3 regions of the Nocardioides nitrophenolicus genome follow, and region 2 is predicted to be linked to each of the others. Evidence: predicted binding sites of a transcription regulator. Region 2 holds the regulator's gene; each other region holds the start of a gene.

Region 1 (2,263 bases), 870 kb from region 2:
GGCCAGCCGCTCCTGGAGCTTCTCGGTGTCCCAGTCGGAGTCGGACGCCTCGATCTCCTTCTTGATCTGCTCGACCCGGCCCGCGACCTCGGCCTCGTCGCCGGCACCGTCGATGATCGTGGTGTTGTCCTTGGTGACCACGACGCGGCGGGCCTGGCCCAGCACGTCGAGACCGACCTGGTCGAGCTTGAGGCCGACCTCGGGCGAGACGACCTGGCCGCCGGTGAGGACCGCGATGTCCTGCAGCATCGCCTTGCGGCGGTCGCCGAAGGCCGGGGCCTTCACCGCGACGGCGTTGAACGCGCCGCGGATCTTGTTGACGACCAGGGTCGAGAGCGCCTCGCCCTCGACGTCCTCGGCGAGGATGAACAGCGGACGCCCGGCCTGCACGACCTTCTCCAGCAGCGGCAGCAGGTCGGCGATCGCGCCGATCTTGCCCTGGTGGATGAGGATGTAGGGGTCGTCGAGGACGGCCTCCTGGCGCTCCGCGTCGGTGACGAAGTACGCCGAGATGTAGCCCTTGTCGAACTGCATGCCCTCGGTGAACTCGAGCTCGGTCGAGGGGGTGTTCGACTCCTCGACGGTGATCACACCGTCCTTGCCGACCTTGCCGAAGGCCTCGGCGAGCAGCTCGCCGATGTGGCTGTCGCGCGAGGAGACGGTGGCGACGGAGGCGATGTCCTTCTCGTCGTCGACGTCGCGGGCGGCCGCCTTCAGCGCGTCGGCGACGGCCGTGGCCGCCGCGTCCATGCCGCGCTTGAGACCCATCGGGTTCGAGCCGGCGGCGACGGCGCGCAGGCCCTCGTGGACCAGCGCCTGGGCGAGCACGGTAGCGGTGGTCGTGCCGTCACCGGCGACGTCGTTGGTCTTGGTCGCGACCTCCTTGGTGAGCTGGGCACCGAGGTTCTCGAACGGGTCGTCGAGCTCGACCTCACGCGCGACGGTCACGCCGTCGTTGGTGATGGTCGGGGCGCCCCACTTCTTGTCGAGCACGACATAGCGACCCTTGGGGCCGAGGGTCACCTTGACGGTGTTGGCGAGCGCGTCGACGCCGCGCTCGAGGGCGCGCCGGGCGTTCTCGTCGAACTCCAGGATCTTGGGCATTGCTACTCCTCAACGTGAACGAGCCGTGCCGGTGGGCGCGACCCGGAGGTCACACCCACCCGCACGGCTCGAGTGAAATCAGGAAACGACGGCGAGGACGTCGCGGGCCGAGAGGATGAGGTACTCGGCGCCGGCGTACTTGACCTCGGTGCCGCCGTACTTGCTGTAGATGACCTTGTCACCCACGGCCACGTCGAGCGGGACCCGGTTGCCGTTGTCGTCGATGCGGCCGGGGCCGATGGCCAGGACCTCGCCCTCCTGGGGCTTCTCCTTGGCGGTGTCGGGGATGACCAGACCCGAGGCGGTGGTCTGCTCGGCCTCGAGGGGCTTGACGACGATCCGGTCCTCGAGCGGCTTGATGTTGACCGACACGATGTCGACCTCCACTTTCTAAGACTGTCTGGGTGTGTCCTTGGCAGGTGACCTGCGTTGGCACACTCGCGGTGAGAGTGCCAGAAAAGAAACTAGCACTCTCCGCAAGTGAGTGCCAGAGGCACCCCGCCACCGGTGTCGGTGGGGTCCTACCAAAGTCGGTGGCCGGACGACCTCGCCCGCCGCTAGCGTTCTCGACATGTTCGCTGCGCTCGGTCGCTTCGTGACCCGTTTCCGTTGGTACGTCATCGCCGCCTGGGTCCTCATCGCCGTCGTCGTGGGCGCCGCGGCGCCCGCCCTCGAGTCGACCCAGGACAACTCCGAGTTCCTCCCCGACCACTACGAGTCGATCCAGGCGCTGAAGCTGCAGGACGCCAAGTTCTCCGACTCCTTCTCCCCCGGCGCGATCCTGGTGATCGAGCGCAAGGACCACGAGAAGCTGACCGCCGACGACCAGGCGGCGGTCGCCGACATCGCCGCGAAGCTCGGTCCCGAGCTCGGCAAGAAGACCTTCCAGCCCCTCGTCATCACCCAGGGCGAGACCGGTACGCCGAACCTCTCCGAGGACGGCACCGTCATGTTCGCGGTGCTGCCGCTGGCCGACGGCGCCACCGGCTACGACACCCAGGCCATGGACGACGCCAAGCTCCTGCGCGCCGACATCAAGAAGCTCGTCGCCGGCACCGATCTCGAGATCCGCGCGACCGGCGCCGTACCCCAGGGCCTCGACTCCCAGGAGTCCAGCTCCGACACCCTGCTCATCGTCGGCATCGCGACCGTGGTGCTC
Region 2 (2,263 bases):
CCGCCACCGCCCTGGCCGCCGAAGAAGGCGTCCATGATGTCGGTGAACGAGAAGCCGGCGCCCTGGCCGCCGAAGCCGGCGCCGAAGGCGTCCCCGCCGCGGTCGTACGCCGCCCGCTTCTGCGGGTCGGAGAGCACCTCGTAGGCGGCGGTGACCTGCTTGAACCGCTCCTGGCTCTCCGGGTCGGGGTTGACGTCGGGGTGCAGCTGGCGGGCGAGCTTGCGGTAGGCCTTCTTGATCGTGTCGGCGTCCGCGTCGCGGCCGACGCCCAGCAGCTCGTAGGGGTCCTGGGTCACTTCTCTTCTTCTCAGCTCTCGTCGAGGATGCGGGAGACGTAGCGCGCCACGGCGCGCACCGCCGCCATCGTTCCGGGGTAGTCCATGCGGGTGGGGCCGACGATCCCGAGCGCGGCGAGCGCGTCGTCGGGGCCGTAGCCGGTGGCGACGACGCTGGTGGAGGCGAGGTTCTCGAAGGGCCCCTCCGCACCGATCCGCACCGTCACGGCGCCGCCGGCGGTCGCCTCGCCCAGCAGCTTGAGGAGCACGACCTGCTCCTCGAGCGCCTCGAGGAGCGGGCGGACCGAGGTCTCGAAGCTGTCGCCGAACCGGGCCAGGTTCGACGTGCCGCCCACGGCGACCCGCTCGTCGGAGCGGTGGTCGCTCATCGCCTCGACCAGGGTCTCGACGACGGCGACGGTCGGCGAGGTGGCCTCCGGGGCACCGTCGAGGCCGTGGACCAACGCGTCGAGGGCGCTGGCGGCGTCGGCGATCACCTCACCGGTGGCGGCCAGGTTGATCCGGGAGCGCAGAGTGGCCAGCTCGTCGTCGCTGATGTCGGCGTCGAGCTCGACCAGGCGCTGCTCGACCCGGCCGGAGCTCAGGATGAGCACGAGCAGCAGTCGCACGGGGGTGAGCGCGACGACCTCGATGTGGCGCACGGTGGAGCGCGAGAGCGTGGGGTACTGCACGACGGCGACCTGGCGGGTGAGCTGCGCGAGCAGCCGGACCGAGCGGTTGACGACGTCGTCGAGGTCGACGGCACCCTCGAGGAAGCCCGCGATCGCGCGGCGCTCGGCCTGGGTCGTCGGCTTGACCGTGGAGAGCCGGTCGACGAAGAGCCGGTAGCCCTTGTCGGTCGGCACCCGGCCGGCGCTGGTGTGGGGCTGGTGGAGGTAGCCCTCCTCCTCCAGCGCCGCCATGTCGTTGCGGATCGTGGCGGGCGAGACGTTGAGGTGATGGCGCTCCACGAGCGCCTTGGAGCCCACCGGCTCCTCGGTCGAGACGTAGTCCTCGACGATCGCACGCAGCACGGCGAGCCTGCGCTCCTCCTGCATGCCCACCTCCTCCAGACCTGGCACTCCACCATCGGGAGTGCCAATCCTAGCCCCGAGCCGCGCGAAAGCCCGGACCCGCGGGACACCTCACCCGCTCCGGCTTCCCAGATTCCACCGATTCGAGTAGGTTAGGCTCACCTAATCTTCTCGTCCCGGAGCTGCAAGGAGCGGACATGACGGTCGACCCCGGTCTCGACGTACGACGACTCGCCGCGGCGGCGCGCAGCATCCTCGCCTGCCCCCACGAGGTGCAGCTGGTGGTCGACGGGCTCGACGACGTCACGTCCGGGCTCGACGAGTCCGTGCTGGAGATGCAGGACCACGGCGGCCGGCCGCTGCTCTCCTGCCCCGCCGACTCCGCGCTGGCGCTCGCCGCCACCGACCGGCGCGGCGCGCTGCTCACCGTCACCAGCGGCCTGGGCACTCCCGGATCCACCGACCGCGACGCGATGCTCACCCTGTCCGGGCGCCTCGACGCGCTCGGGATCGAGCAGTGCGAGTGCTGCGACGAGCTCCGGATGCGAGTGGGCCTCGACCTCGACTTCATCCTGCTCGCCCGGGCCAGCGCCCCCGACGACGCGCCCGACGAGACCCGGGTCCGGGTGCCGCTCGCCGCGTTCACCTCGCCCGAGCACGACCTCAACCGCGGGTTCCTGCAGCGTTCCACCGAGCACGCCAACCAGTGCCACCAGGACGAGCTGCGCCGCGCGGTCTCGGCGCTGAGCCAGACCCGGCTCGGCGACGTCGTCGGCGTCCAGCTCACCGGCCTGCGCGCCGAGGGCGTCGAGCTGCGCTGGGTCGACCCCACCGGCGCCCACCGCACCCTGCTCCGCTTCCCCCGGCCCGCCACCTCCGCGGCCGAGCTGGGCGAGCTGCTGCGCACGGAGCTGCACGCCGGGCTGTGCTGATCGCTACGGTGGACGGGTGCCG
Region 3 (2,263 bases), 660 kb from region 2:
CGCGGATCTGGTTGACCCGGCCCTCGATCTGGGCCGCGTCGCCGGCACCCTCGACGATGGTGGTCTCGTCCTTGGTGATGACGACCTTGCGGGCCTGGCCGAGCAGCTCGAGACCGGCGGTCTCCAGCTTGAGGCCGACCTCCTCGGAGATGACCTGGCCGCCGGTGAGGATCGCGATGTCCTGCAGCATGGCCTTGCGGCGGTCACCGAAGCCCGGCGCCTTGACGGCGACGGACTTGAAGGTGCCGCGGATCTTGTTGACGACCAGGGTCGACAGCGCCTCGCCGTCGACGTCCTCGGCGAGGATGACGAGCGGCTTGCCCGACTGCATGACCTTCTCCAGCAGCGGCAGCAGGTCCTTGACGTTGCTGATCTTGCTGTTGGCGATCAGCACGTAGGCGTCCTCGAGGACGGTCTCCATGCGCTCCGGGTCGGTGACGAAGTACGCCGAGATGTAGCCCTTGTCGAAGCGCATGCCCTCGGTGAGCTCGAGGTCGATGCCGAAGGTGTTCGACTCCTCGACCGTGATCACGCCCTCCTTGCCGACCTTGTCCATCGCCTCGGCGATGGCGTCGCCGACGGTGGCGTCGCCACCGGCGGAGATGGTGGCGGTGGCGGCGATCTGCTCGCGGGTCTCGACGTCCTTGGCCATGCCGAGCAGCTGCTCGGAGACGGCGGAGACGGCGGCCTCGATGCCGCGCTTGAGACCCATCGGGTTCGCGCCGGCGGCGACATTGCGCAGACCCTCGCGGACCAGCGCCTGGGCGAGGACGGTCGCGGTGGTCGTGCCGTCACCGGCGACGTCGTCCGTCTTCTTGGCGACCTCCTTGACCAGCTCGGCGCCGATCTTCTCGTAGGGGTCCTCGAGCTCGATCTCCTTGGCGATGGAGACACCGTCGTTGGTGATCGTGGGGGCGCCCCACTTCTTCTCCAGCACGACGTTGCGGCCCTTGGGGCCCAGGGTGACCTTGACGGCGTCCGCGAGCGTGTTCATGCCACGCTCGAGACCGCGGCGGGCCTCCTCGTTGAAAGCAATCAGCTTCGACATAACTCCTGCGATTCCTTCGCGATGTCCGTTGTCACTCTCAAGGCGAGAGTGCCAGCATCATGTTTAGCACTCGACCATGGCGAGTGCAAGGAGAAGGGGCCTCCCGGAGGGAGCTCAGGCGCCGACGCCGGGCGGCGCGTGGTGCCCGAACGGCACCCGCTCCGCATGCCCGAGCGCCAGCAGCACCGACGGCAGCAGCGCCTTGGCGGTGCGCTTGTAGCCCAGCGCGCTGGGATGGAAGCGGTCCAGGCTGAACATCTCGTCGGGGTTGGTGATGAAGAACGGCCCGACCACATGGGCGAGCGAGACCGCGTGCGCGCCGTTCCGTACGGCGACCTCGGCCTGGGCCGCCGCGAGCTGGCGTGACATCCGGGAGCCGAGCGAGCGCAGTGGCTGCGGCACCGGTCGCAGCGCGCCGAGGTCGGGGCAGGTCCCGACGACGACCTCGCTCCCCTGCCCGCGCAGCCGGGTCACCGCCTCCTCGAGGTGCGCCGCCGAGGTCGCGACCGGGACCCGGTGGGTGACGTCGTTGCCGCCGACGACGATCACGGCGACGTCGGCGCGATACCCGGCCGGCAGCCCGTCGAGCTGACCGGCGAGCGCCGAGCTCTCCGAGCCGACCACGGCCGCGGTGCGCAGCGCCACCGGCCGGCGCAGCTCGCCGGCCAGCCCCCGGGCGACCCGGGCGCCGAGGGTGTCCTTGGCACGCTCGGCTCCCAGCCCGGCGGCGATCGAGTCGCCGAGGACGAGCAGGTGCAGCGGCGGGCCGTCGTACGACTTGCGCTTCCACACCTTGTCGGCGGGGATCGCCTGCTCCCCCAGCGGCTTGCCGATCCGGGCCCGGGCGATCGCCGCCTGCCGGCGCAGCAGCTCCCGCCCACCTCCGGTCGTGACGCCGATGCCAGCGAGGGCGAGACCGGCGGCGACGAGGGTGGTGCGGGTGCGGCTCATGGCTGCTTTGAACCAGACCGGACTGAACGGACCGTGGCCTCCCGGTTTCGCCACGGTGGCGGGTAGCGCGTCTCACCCGGCATTCCGGTCGGGTTTCGGGCGATTTCACGACCGGCATGCCGGGTACGAGGCGCCCCCACCCTCGCCCCCACCCTCGGCCGCGCCCTGCGCGATCAGCCGGCGACGAGGGTGGTCGGCTCGTGGCCGACGGGGAAGCTCACCGACGCGGCGATGAAGCAGTTCGCGCTGGCCTCCGCGTGGATC

What was found. Region 2 encodes HrcA, which represses chaperone genes, less so after heat shock. Its sites were predicted from a motif close to TTGGCACTCGNNNNNNNCGAGTGCCAA; they were not measured.
Region 1: groES (co-chaperone GroES) is a predicted target of HrcA. The motif match lies at 1,569-1,595, and genes of this name have one in related genera.
Region 3: groL (chaperonin GroEL) is a predicted target of HrcA. The motif match lies at 1,112-1,138, and genes of this name have one in related genera.

What each region holds. Positions count from the first base shown of each region.
Region 1 covers NZ_JAFBBY010000001.1:4,071,481-4,073,743, reverse strand. The annotation lists gene groL (chaperonin GroEL) at 1-1,104, opposite strand, end outside; gene groES (co-chaperone GroES) at 1,183-1,476, opposite strand; gene JOD66_RS19690 (MMPL family transporter) at 1,676-2,263, shown strand, end outside.
Region 2 covers NZ_JAFBBY010000001.1:4,941,362-4,943,624, reverse strand. The annotation lists gene dnaJ (molecular chaperone DnaJ) at 1-296, opposite strand, end outside; gene hrcA (heat-inducible transcriptional repressor HrcA) at 308-1,333, opposite strand; gene JOD66_RS23795 (DUF2470 domain-containing protein) at 1,507-2,241, shown strand; gene JOD66_RS23790 (MBL fold metallo-hydrolase) at 2,258-2,263, shown strand, end outside.
Region 3 covers NZ_JAFBBY010000001.1:4,281,265-4,283,527, reverse strand. The annotation lists gene groL (chaperonin GroEL) at 1-1,048, opposite strand, end outside; gene JOD66_RS20605 (SGNH/GDSL hydrolase family protein) at 1,163-1,999, opposite strand; gene JOD66_RS20600 (OsmC family protein) at 2,173-2,263, opposite strand, start outside.